2 regions of the Streptomyces sp. NPDC045956 genome follow, and region 1 is predicted to be linked to the other one. Evidence: riboswitches for the same ligand, from Rfam matches in the RefSeq annotation. Region 1 holds a riboswitch; the other holds the start of a gene.
The links. A riboswitch is a leader RNA that binds a small molecule or an ion and turns the genes downstream of it on or off. The one in region 1 is predicted to bind S-adenosylmethionine.

Region 1 (5,430 bases):
CCAACATGCGCAAGATCTTCCCCGACCACTGGTCGTTCATGCTGGGTGAGATCTGCCTCTACAGCTTCATCATCATCATCCTCACGGGTGTGTACCTGACGCTGTTCTTCCACCCGTCGATGAACGAGGTCACGTACCACGGCTCGTACGTGCCGCTGCAGGGCCAGCTGATGAGTGAGGCGTACGCCTCCACGCTGGACATCAGCTTCGACGTCCGCGGTGGTCTGCTCATCCGGCAGATCCACCACTGGGCGGCGCTGATCTTCCTCGCCGGCATGTTCGTGCACATGATGCGCGTCTTCTTCACGGGCGCGTTCCGCAAGCCGCGCGAGATCAACTGGCTGTTCGGCTTCCTGCTGTTCGTCCTCGGCATGTTCACCGGCTTCACCGGTTACTCGCTCCCGGACGACCTGCTCTCGGGCACCGGCATCCGCTTCATGGAGGGCGCGATCCTGTCCGTGCCGATCGTCGGCACGTACCTGTCGTTCTTCCTCTTCGGCGGGGAGTTCCCCGGCCACGACTTCGTGGCCCGGTTCTACTCGGTCCACATCCTGCTGCTGCCGGGCATCATGCTCGGTCTGGTGGTCGGCCACCTGATCCTGGTCTTCTACCACAAGCACACGCAGTTCGCGGGCCCCGGCAAGACCAACAAGAACGTGGTCGGCATGCCGCTGCTGCCGGTGTACATGGCGAAGGCCGGAGGCTTCTTCTTCCTGGTCTTCGGCGTGATCGCCGCCATCTCGGCGATCGCCACGATCAACCCGATCTGGTCCATCGGCCCCTACCGGCCGGACATGGTCTCCACCGGCGCCCAGCCGGACTGGTACATGGGCTTCTCCGAGGGCCTGATCCGCGTGATGCCCGGCTGGGAGATCAACTTCTGGGGTCACACGCTCGTCCTGGGCGTGTTCGTCCCGCTGATCATCTTCCCGCTGGTCCTGGTCGCGATCGCGGTCTACCCGTTCATCGAGTCCTGGGTCACCGGCGACAAGCGCGAGCACCACATCCTGGACCGCCCGCGCAACGCCCCGACCCGGACCGCGTTCGGTGTCGCCTGGATCACCGAGTACTTCATCCTGCTCATCGGTGGCGGCAACGACATCTGGGCCACGCACTTCCACCTGTCGATCAACGCGATCACCTGGTTCGTCCGCATCGCGTTCTTCGTCGGCCCGGTCATCGCGTTCATCGTCACCAAGCGGATCTGCCTCGGTCTCCAGCGCCGGGACAAGGACAAGGTGCTGCACGGCCGCGAGTCCGGCATCATCAAGCGCCTGCCGCACGGTGAGTTCATCGAGGTCCACGAGCCGCTCAGCCAGGAGCAGCTGCACACCCTCACGGCCCACGAGCAGTACAAGCCGGCCGAGATCGGCCCGACGGTCGACGAGAACGGCGTCGAGCGCAAGGTGAAGAGCACCGAGAAGCTCCGCGCCAAGCTCAGCAAGTCGTACTACGGCGAGGAGTCGCAGATTCCGAAGCCGACCGTCGAGGAGTACAAGGAGATCACGAGCGGCCACGGCCACCACTGACCCTCCAGCGTCGCCACACCACGGTCGAAGGGCCCCGTCCGTTCCGCGGACGGGGCCCTTCGCCGTGCCCGGGGCTGGATAGGGTGGGAGGGCACTTCCTTTCCGCAGTACACACGACACAGGAGCGGCTCATGAGCGCTGTGACCCCCGCTGGAGGCGACAACGCGGCGGGCCGCTCCTGGCCCGCCCTGCTGAACGGGCTGCTTGACGGCCAGGACCTGTCCGCGGACGACACCGCCTGGGCGCTGGACGTGATCATGCGGGGCGAGGCGACCGACGCGCAGATCGCCGGCTTCGCGGTGGCCCTCAGGTCCAAGGGCGAGACCGTCGAGGAGATCTCCGGCCTGGTCCGCACCATGTACGCCCACGCCAACGTGATCGAGGTGCCGGGCGAGACGGTCGACATCGTCGGCACCGGCGGCGACGGCGCCAAGACGGTCAACATCTCCACCATGTCGGCGATCGTCGTGGCAGGCACGGGCGCGAAGGTCGTCAAGCACGGCAACCGGGCGGCCTCCTCGGCGTCCGGCGCCTCCGACGTCCTGGAGAAGCTCGGGGTGAACCTGGAGCTGACGCCGAAGCGGGTGGCGGAGGTCGCCGAGGAGGCCGGCATCACCTTCTGCTTCGCCGTGAAGTTCCACCCCGCCCTGCGCCACGTGGCGGCGGCCCGCGGCCAGCTGGGCATCCGCACGGTGTTCAACTTCCTGGGCCCGCTGACCAACCCCGCCCGGGTCACGTCCCAGGCGATCGGGGTGGCCCACGCCCGGATGGCGCCGATCATCGCCGGCGTCTTCGCCGAACGCGGCCACTCGTCCCTGGTCTTCCGCGGCGACGACGGCCTCGACGAGCTGACCACCACCGCCACCTCCCGGGTCTGGGTCGTGCGGGACGGCCGGGTGAGCGAGGAGACCTTCGACCCGCGCGACGTCGGCCTCGACCTGGTGCCGGTCGAGGCGCTGCGCGGCGCCGACGCCTCCTACAACGCCGACGTCGCCCGCCGCCTGCTGAACGGCGAGACGGGCCCGGTGCGGGACGCGGTCCTGCTGAACTCGGCGGCGGCCCTGGTGGCCCTGGAGCCGGGTGACGCACCGCTGACCGCGCGGATCCGGGCCGGCATGGACCGGGCCGCCGAGGCGATCGACTCCGGTGCCGCACGCCGCGCGCTGGAGCGCTGGGTGGCCGCGAGCAACGCGTAGCCGCCTACGGTGTGACGTGCGTCCCGCGATCCGGACTCGGGTTGCGGGGCGCCGATCACTTCCCCTAGGTTTTTCGACAGGTCATGAGTGACAGTCATGAGGCCCCGGCCGACTGTCCGGCAACCCTCCGTCCGTGGCGGGGTGCCCCGGGTGAAGACCGGGCCGTGGACAGCAAGGTCCTCGGCAAGCGCGGACCCCTCGCGGAACCAGGGGTCCTGGGTCGTCCGAGGGAGTCTCCCGTGAACCAGCGAATGCGATAGGGCCGCAGAGCCCCGCCTCCGCACACTCACCTTCTTCTTCGCAGCGCGTCCGACCGCGCCGGCCCTCACGGGAGTCCGCCATGTCCGTACCCACCGCTGTCGCCACCCCGCTGCCCGTGCTGGGCCGGGACGTCACCGTTCCGCTCGTCACCGGCGGTGAGGTCACCTACGCCGCGCTCGACTACGCCGCCAGCGCCCCCGCGCTCCAGCGGGTCTGGGACGACGTGGCGGCCTACGCCCCGTACTACGGCAGCGTGCACCGGGGCGCCGGGTACCTGTCGCAGCTCTCGACCGACCTGTTCGAGAACGCCCGCGCGACCGTCGCCGGCTTCCTCGGCTGCCGGGACACCGACCAGGTCGTCTTCACCCGGTCCACCACCGACTCCCTCAACCTGCTCGCCGCCGCGCTGCCGGCCGGCTGCCGGGTCTTCGTCTTCGAGACCGAGCACCACGCCTCGCTGCTGCCCTGGAGGGACGCGGACGTGACGTACCTCGACGCCCCGCGCACCCCGGCCGAGGCCGTCGAGACCCTGGAGCGCGCCCTCGCCGCCCGCGAGCCGTACGGGCCCGCCCTGGTCTGCGTCACCGGCGCCTCCAACGTCACCGGCGAGCTGTGGCCGGTGCGTGAACTGGCCGCCGCCGCCCACGCGCACGGCGCCCGGATCGTGCTGGACGCCGCCCAGCTCGCCCCGCACCACCCCGTCTCGGTGGCCGACCTCGACGTCGACTGGGTCGCCTTCTCCGGGCACAAGCTGTACGCCCCCTTCGGCACCGGCGTGCTGGCGGGGCGTGCCGACTGGCTGCGCGAGGCCGAGCCGTACCTGGCCGGCGGCGGCGCCAGCCGCAGCGTCTCCCGGCGCGCCGACGGCGGCGTGGACGTCCAGTGGCACGACAGCGCCGCCCGCCACGAGGCCGGGTCGCCCAACGTCATCGGCGCCTACGCCGTCGCCGCCGCCTGCAAGGCGCTGGAGGAGGCCGGGTTCGACACGCTGGTCGCCCGCGAGCAGTACCTCCTGGGCAAGGTGCGCGAGGGCCTCGCCGAGGTGCCCCAGGTGCGTGTGCTGTCCCTCTTCGGCGACGACGCGCCCCGGGTCGGCGTGCTCTCCTTCGTCGTCGAGGGGTGGAACAGCTCGCACTTCGCCGCCGCGCTCTCCGCCGAGTACGGCATCGGCGTGCGCGACGGCCTGTTCTGCGCCCACCCCCTGGTCCGCACCCTGCTGGGCAGCGACCCGCAGACGCAGGGCGAGTGCGGTGCCCCGGAAGCCGCGCCCGGGGAGAAGTCCCTCAACGCCATCCGGGTGAGCTTCGGCGCGGGCACGCCGGACGAGCACGTCGAGCGCTTCGTGAACGCCGTCAAGGAGCTGGTGAGCGACGGCGCCCGCTGGAACTACCGCACCGAGGACGGGCGGTGCGTCCCCGACACCACCTCCGCCGAGGTGCCGGCGGCCTGAGCGGTCCGGCCCGCCGGCAGCCGCGACCCCAGCAGGATCATCCGCAGCGCCCGCTCCGTGGCGTCCGTGAGGAGTTCGGCGGCGCGCAGCAGTGCGTCGGCCAGCGCCATCGGGGCCGGCATGATCCCGTGGCAGGCGTCCACCCCCGGCACCTCGTGGGCGCCCTCGCCGAGCGTGCCGGCCAGGGCGAGGACGGGACGGCCGGAGAGCTTGGCACGCCGGGCCACCTCCGCGGGGACCTTGCCGCGCGGTGTCTGGTGGTCCAGGGCGCCCTCGGCGGTGAGCACCAGGTCGGCGCGGGCGAGGCGGGCGTCCAGGTCGACGTGGTCCAGCAGCACCTCGAAGCGGGGCAGCAGCCGGGCGCCGACGGCGGCCAGCCCCGCGCCCAGCCCGCCGGAGGCGCCGGTGCCGGGGCCGGTGCGCAGGTCGGTGCCGGTGACACCGAGGTCGCGGGTGAGGACACGCGCCCAGTTCTCCAGTCCGGCCGACAACTGCTCCACCTGCGCGGGCGTCGCCCCCTTCTGCGGACCGAACACCCGGGCCACGCCCCGCTCGCCGCACAGCACGTTGAAGGGGTTGCAGGCCACCAGCAGCTCGGTGTCCCCGAGCCGCGGGTCGAGGCCGGCCGGGTCGATGCGGGCGAGGCGGGTCAGCTCCCGTCCGCCGGGCGGCAGTTCGAAGCCGTCCGCGTCCAGCAGCCGCGCGCCGAGCGCCTGGAGCGCGCCCGCGCCCCCGTCCGAGGTGCCCGAGTCGCCGCAGCCGACCAGGATCCGCCGGACCCCGGTGTCGAGCGCGGCGCGGAGCAGCTCGCCGACGCCGTACGTGGTCGTGGCGCCCGGGTCGCGCAGGGCCCGGGGGACCAGGGACAGTCCCGCGACGGCCGCCATCTCCACGACCGCCGTGTCCTGGGCGCCGAGCAGCGCGAAGTGGGTGCCGACGGGCTCCCCGACCGGCCCCGTGGCGGGCAGCGCCACCAGCCGCCCCCCGGTCGCCG
Region 2 (5,430 bases), on a different contig from region 1:
TCCACGTTGATCGACTCCGCCACCCGCTGCACCTCGGCGGTGTAGTCCCGGTACACGGCGAGGTCCTGCCGCGACGGGTAGGCGAACGCCACGTGCACGACCCGCTCGCGCCACTCGGGCCGGTCGGTGAGCAGCTGCCGGTAGGCCAGCAGCCCCCGCACGATGTTCTTGGACAGCTCGGTCCGGTCCACCCGCACGATCGTCCGGCGCCCCTCGCCGATCTCCGTCCGCAGCGCGGCCATCCGCTCGTCCACGTCGGCCTCGTGCGACCGCTTCCGCAGGAAGTCCGCGTCGGCGCCCAGCCCGTGCACGCCGATCTCGGTGGAGCCGGTCCCGCCCACCAGCGCGTCGCAGCACGCGGTGAACGCGTCGGCCCAGCGCCGGGTGAGGAACCCGAGCCGGTCGGCGCCCAGCATGCCGCGCAGCACCTGCTCGGCGATGTCGTCCGGCAGCATCCGGAAGTAGTCCACCGGCGCCCACGGCGTGTGTGAGAAGTGGCCGATGCGCAGGTCGGGCCGGAGCTCGCGGAGCATCCCCGGCACCAGCGTCAGGTGGTAGTCCTGCACGATCGCGACCGCGCCCTCGGCGGCCTCCTCGGCCAGCGCCTCGGCGAAGGCCCGGTTGTACGCCTCGTAGGAAGCCCACCGGCGCCGGAACTCCGCGTCGAAGACGGGTTCCACGGGCGTCTGGTACAGCATGTGGTGCACGAACCACAGCACCGAGTTCGCGATCCCGTTGTACGCGTCCGCGTGCACGTCGGCCGGCACGTCCAGCATCCGCACGCCGTCCTCGCCGGTCCCGCGCCGCACCGCCTCGCGGTCGCCGTCGCCGAGCGCGGAGCACACCCACAGCGCCCCCGCGTCGGGCCCGATGGCCGACAGTCCCGAGACCAGCCCGCCACCCCCGCGTCTGGCGTGCAGCGAACCGTCCTCACGCACCTCGTACGAGACGGGCCCCCGATTGGAGGCGACCAGCACCTGAGCAGCACCGAACCTTGAAGCCATACGCCTCAACCTAGCCCGGCCCCCGAACCCTCAAACGTGGTCCGCCGGCCCTTCGGCGCGCGTGCGGCCGAGATTCACGCCACCCTCCGGGCCGCGTACTCCGCGATCTCCGTCATGGGGGGCCGTTCCTCCGTGTCCACGGTGTACGTGCGCGGCTCGAAACCGGCGGGGCCCCGCTCGAACTGGGTGAGGGCCGGCCGGACCAGGTGGCCGCGGGCCAGCCGGAGCTGGGCGGTGCGGTAGATCGCGGCGGACATCCGGCCCAGGGCCTGGCCGTCCTGGTGGCGGTGGAGGCGGACCCCGACGTCGACCTGCGCCAGGCCGTCCAGGCCCACCAGGTGCAGGGCGTCGACCAGCATGCCCAGCTCGACGCCGTACCCGACGGGGAAGGGCAGCCGTTCGAGCAGCGAGCGGCGGGCCGCGTACTCGCCGCCCAGCGGCTGCACGAAGCCGGCCAGCCGCGGCCAGTGCATGTTGAGCAGCGGGCGGGCCATCAGCTCGGTGACCCGGCCGCCCTGCCCGGGAGCCGCGCCGAGCGGACGGTCGTACATGGCCTTGACGAGGTGCACGTCCGGGTCGGTGAGCAGCGGGCCCACGATCCCGGAGACGAAGTCGGCCGAGAACTCCCGCAGGTCGGCGTCGACGAAGCAGACGAGGTCGCCCCTGGTGACCAGCAGCGAGCGCCACAGCACCTCGCCCTTGCCGGGGACGGCCGGGATGCGGGGGAGGATCGCGTCGCGGTGCACGACCCGGGCGCCCGCCGCCGCGGCCACCGCCGACGTGCGGTCGCGCGACCCGGAGTCCACGACCACGACCTCGTCGACGAGCGGGTCCCGCCCCATCAGCTCCCGGCGGATCGTCGTGACGATGTCGCCGACCGTCGCCTCCTCGTCCAGGGCGGGGAGCACCACGCTCACCGTCTGTCCGGTGGTGTGCTTGGCGGTCAGCAGCTGCCGGCGGGGCCGGTCCGTCACGGACCAGGAGCGTGCGCCCAGCCAGCGCTCGACTTCTTCCAGCACGGTCGGTGGCTCCTCTGTGATCCATCTCGCGGTACGGACGACTGTCTCAACCGCCCTGGCCTTCGGTTACAGTCTTGAACAACGCGTGGGGCCACCGCATGCCGGGGTCGCCGCGCGCACCGCACAACAATCGAATACCGCTCATCCAGAGGGGCAGAGGGATACGGCCCGTTGAAGCCCCGGCAACCCTCCAGTCGGTTCTTGTCACGCAGACGTGGCGAGGCTCCCGGCTAGGGAAGGTGCCAAATCCGTCTCGCGGCGAGATGCGTCGTGAGGAAGATGAGGAGAAAGGGCCTCGCCTCCATGGCTGTGCAGACCGCCGAAAGCACCACCACCCCCTCCGCCGCCCCCGCCGGCTCCGTCGATCTGGGCCCCGCCGCGGCGCTCTCCTGTCGCGAGTGCGGCCACCGCGTGCCGCTCGGCCCGGTCTTCGCCTGCGAGGAGTGTTTCGGCCCGCTGGAGATCGCCTACGACTTCTCGGCCTACGACACCGAGGAGCTGCGGAAGCGCATCGAGGCGGGCCCCGCGAACATCTGGCGTTACGCCCCGCTGCTGCCCGTCCCCGCCGACGTGGCCGACAAGCCGAACATCAACCCGGGCTGGACCAAGCTCGTCAAGGCCGACAACCTCGCCCGCGAGCTGGGCGTCACCGGCGGTCTCTACGTCAAGGACGACTCCGGCAACCCGACGCACTCCTTCAAGGACCGCGTCGTCGCCCAGGCCATCGAGGCCGCCCGCGCCTTCGGCTTCACCACCCTCTCCTGCTCCTCCACCGGCAACCTCGCGGGTGCCGTCGGCGCCGCCGCCGCCCGCGCCGGCTTCCGGTCCTGCGTGTTCATCCCGCACGACCTGGAGCAGGGCAAGGTCGTCATGGCCGCCGTCTACGGCGGAGAGCTCGTCGGCATCGAGGGCAACTACGACGACGTGAACCGCTTCTGCTCCGAGCTGATCGGCGACCCGGCGGGCGAGGGCTGGGGCTTCGTCAACGTCAACCTGCGGCCGTACTACGCCGAGGGCTCCAAGACGCTGGCGTACGAGATCTGCGAGCAGCTCGGCTGGCGGCTGCCCGACCAGCTCGTGGTCCCGATCGCCTCCGGCTCCCAGCTCACGAAGATCGACAAGGGTCTCCAGGAGCTGATCAGGCTCGGTCTCGTCGAGGACCGGCCGTACAGGATCTTCGGTGCCCAGGCCGCCGGCTGCTCGCCGGTGTCCACCGCCTACAAGGCCGGCCACGACGTCGTACGCCCGCAGAAGCCGGACACCATCGCCAAGTCCCTCGCGATCGGCAACCCGGCCGACGGGCCGTACGTGCTGGACATCGCGCGCCGCACCGGCGGTGCCGTCGAGGACGTGACGGACGAGCAGGTCGTCGACGCCATCAAGCTGCTCGCCCGCACCGAGGGCATCTTCGCGGAGACGGCGGGCGGCGTGACGGTCGGCGTCACCAGGAAGCTGATCGAGGACGGCGTCCTGGACCCGTCGCTCACCACCGTCGTCCTCAACACCGGCGACGGCCTGAAGACGCTGGACGCGGTGGCCGGCACCGGACTCACCACCACCATCCGCCCGAACCTGGACTCCTTCCGAGAGGCTGGCCTCGCATGAGCGTGACCGTTCGCATCCCCACCATCCTGCGCACCTACACCGGTGGAAAGGCCGAGGTCGCCGCCGACGGTACGAACCTCGGTGAGGTCATCGCCGACCTGGAGAAGAACCACACGGGCATCGCCGCCCGCGTCCTGGACGACCAGGGCAAGCTGCGCCGCTTCGTCAACGTCTACGTCAACGACGACGACGTCCGCTTCGAGCAGGGCCTGGAGACCGCCACCCCCGACGGCGCGGGCGTCTCCATCATCCCGGCGGTCGCCGGCGGCTGACCCGCCCCCGCCGTTACCATCGGTAATTGAGGTGACGCAGCGTTCATCGAATTGCCCCCTCCGTGAGAGAAGCGGAGGGGGCAATTCCATGGGATTGAGCGCGGTAGGGTTGGGGAACGCGCTCCCGATCGAAAGATCGGGAATCTCGAATTCCTGCCCGGCGCCCGACAAGATGTAGCCAAAGTGTGGGCGTATTTCGCGGCTTTTGTGCCCTTTGCGTGCCCCGACTTGACCCGAATTCAGGCGAATTCTCGCCACATTGCGGACCGGGTGCGTCCGGATTTCTCGTCCGATTGACCTGTTGCAGACGGCAGTTGGACAGATACATTCAGCCGCGGTCGACGCGTTCCGGCGCACGCCCCCAGTCGTGGGGGGCGAGGTCTGACCCGGGTCCGCGAAGTGCGGATCTGTGCAAGGGCCAGTAATAGGGGAGTTAGGCATGGCTCAGGGCACCGTCAAGTGGTTCAACGCGGAGAAGGGGTACGGCTTCATCGCGGTCGACGGTGGTGCGGATGTTTTCGTCCACTACAGCGCGATTCAGATGGACGGCTACCGCACCCTCGAAGAAGGCCAGCGGGTCGAGTTCGAGATCTCGCAGGGTCAGAAGGGCCCGCAGGCCGACATGGTTCGCCTCAGCGCCTGAGACGTCCGGCCACGCAAAGCGAACGGTTCTTCTCCGAAGGGCCCGCACCTCCCCGGAGGTGCGGGCCCTTCGGGCTGTCCGCGCCGGGGCACGGGCCTGTCCGCGCCGGGGCGCACCGGTGTTCGCCGGGGGCTGAGCGGCCGGGCCGATCCCCCGAAGGCGCTTGCACTCGATGGGGGCGAGTGCTAATCATTGGCGTTAGCACTCTGAAGGTGAGAGTGACAACGAAGGACCGGGTCGGTGAGGCCCGCAGGCCGGGTGGGGAAGGAACCACAAGGCCGGCGAGCCGTCCGTCGCGGGCGCGGGCGCGGTCCGAAGGAATCACCCCCAGTCCTGGAGGGACCACTTCACATGGCCAAGATCATCGCGTTCGACGAGGAGGCACGGCGCGGCCTCGAGCGCGGCATGAACCAGCTCGCGGACGCCGTCAAGGTGACGCTCGGCCCCAAGGGCCGCAACGTCGTCCTCGAGAAGAAGTGGGGCGCCCCCACGATCACCAACGATGGTGTCTCCATCGCCAAGGAGATCGAGCTCGAGGACCCGTACGAGAAGATCGGCGCCGAGCTGGTCAAGGAAGTCGCCAAGAAGACGGACGACGTCGCCGGTGACGGTACGACCACCGCGACCGTTCTCGCCCAGGCCCTGGTCAAGGAAGGCCTGCGCAACGTCGCGGCCGGCGCCAACCCGATGGCCCTGAAGCGCGGCATCGAGAAGGCCGTCGAGGCCGTCTCCGCCGCCCTGCTGGAGCAGGCGAAGGACGTCGAGACCAAGGAGCAGATCGCCTCCACGGCCTCCATCTCCGCCGCCGACACCCAGATCGGCGAGCTGATCGCCGAGGCCATGGACAAGGTCGGCAAGGAAGGCGTCATCACCGTCGAGGAGTCCCA

Region 2: another riboswitch for S-adenosylmethionine. It lies ahead of thrC (threonine synthase); the one in region 1 lies ahead of AC07FV_RS03905 (aminotransferase class V-fold PLP-dependent enzyme).

The regions. Positions count from the first base shown of each region.
Region 1 is NZ_JBWKKZ010000001.1:885,772-891,201, forward strand. It holds gene qcrB (cytochrome bc1 complex cytochrome b subunit) at 1-1,529, shown strand, start outside; gene trpD (anthranilate phosphoribosyltransferase) at 1,661-2,725, shown strand; SAM riboswitch class IV at 2,805-2,921, shown strand; gene AC07FV_RS03905 (aminotransferase class V-fold PLP-dependent enzyme) at 3,066-4,436, shown strand; gene AC07FV_RS03910 (glycerate kinase) at 4,373-5,430, opposite strand, start outside.
Region 2 is NZ_JBWKKZ010000011.1:146,152-151,581, forward strand. It holds gene AC07FV_RS27000 (alpha,alpha-trehalose-phosphate synthase (UDP-forming)) at 1-1,004, opposite strand, end outside; gene AC07FV_RS27005 (glucosyl-3-phosphoglycerate synthase) at 1,079-2,023, opposite strand; SAM riboswitch class I at 2,162-2,309, shown strand; gene thrC (threonine synthase) at 2,327-3,628, shown strand; gene AC07FV_RS27015 (MoaD/ThiS family protein) at 3,625-3,900, shown strand; gene AC07FV_RS27020 (cold-shock protein) at 4,340-4,543, shown strand; gene groL (chaperonin GroEL) at 4,895-5,430, shown strand, end outside.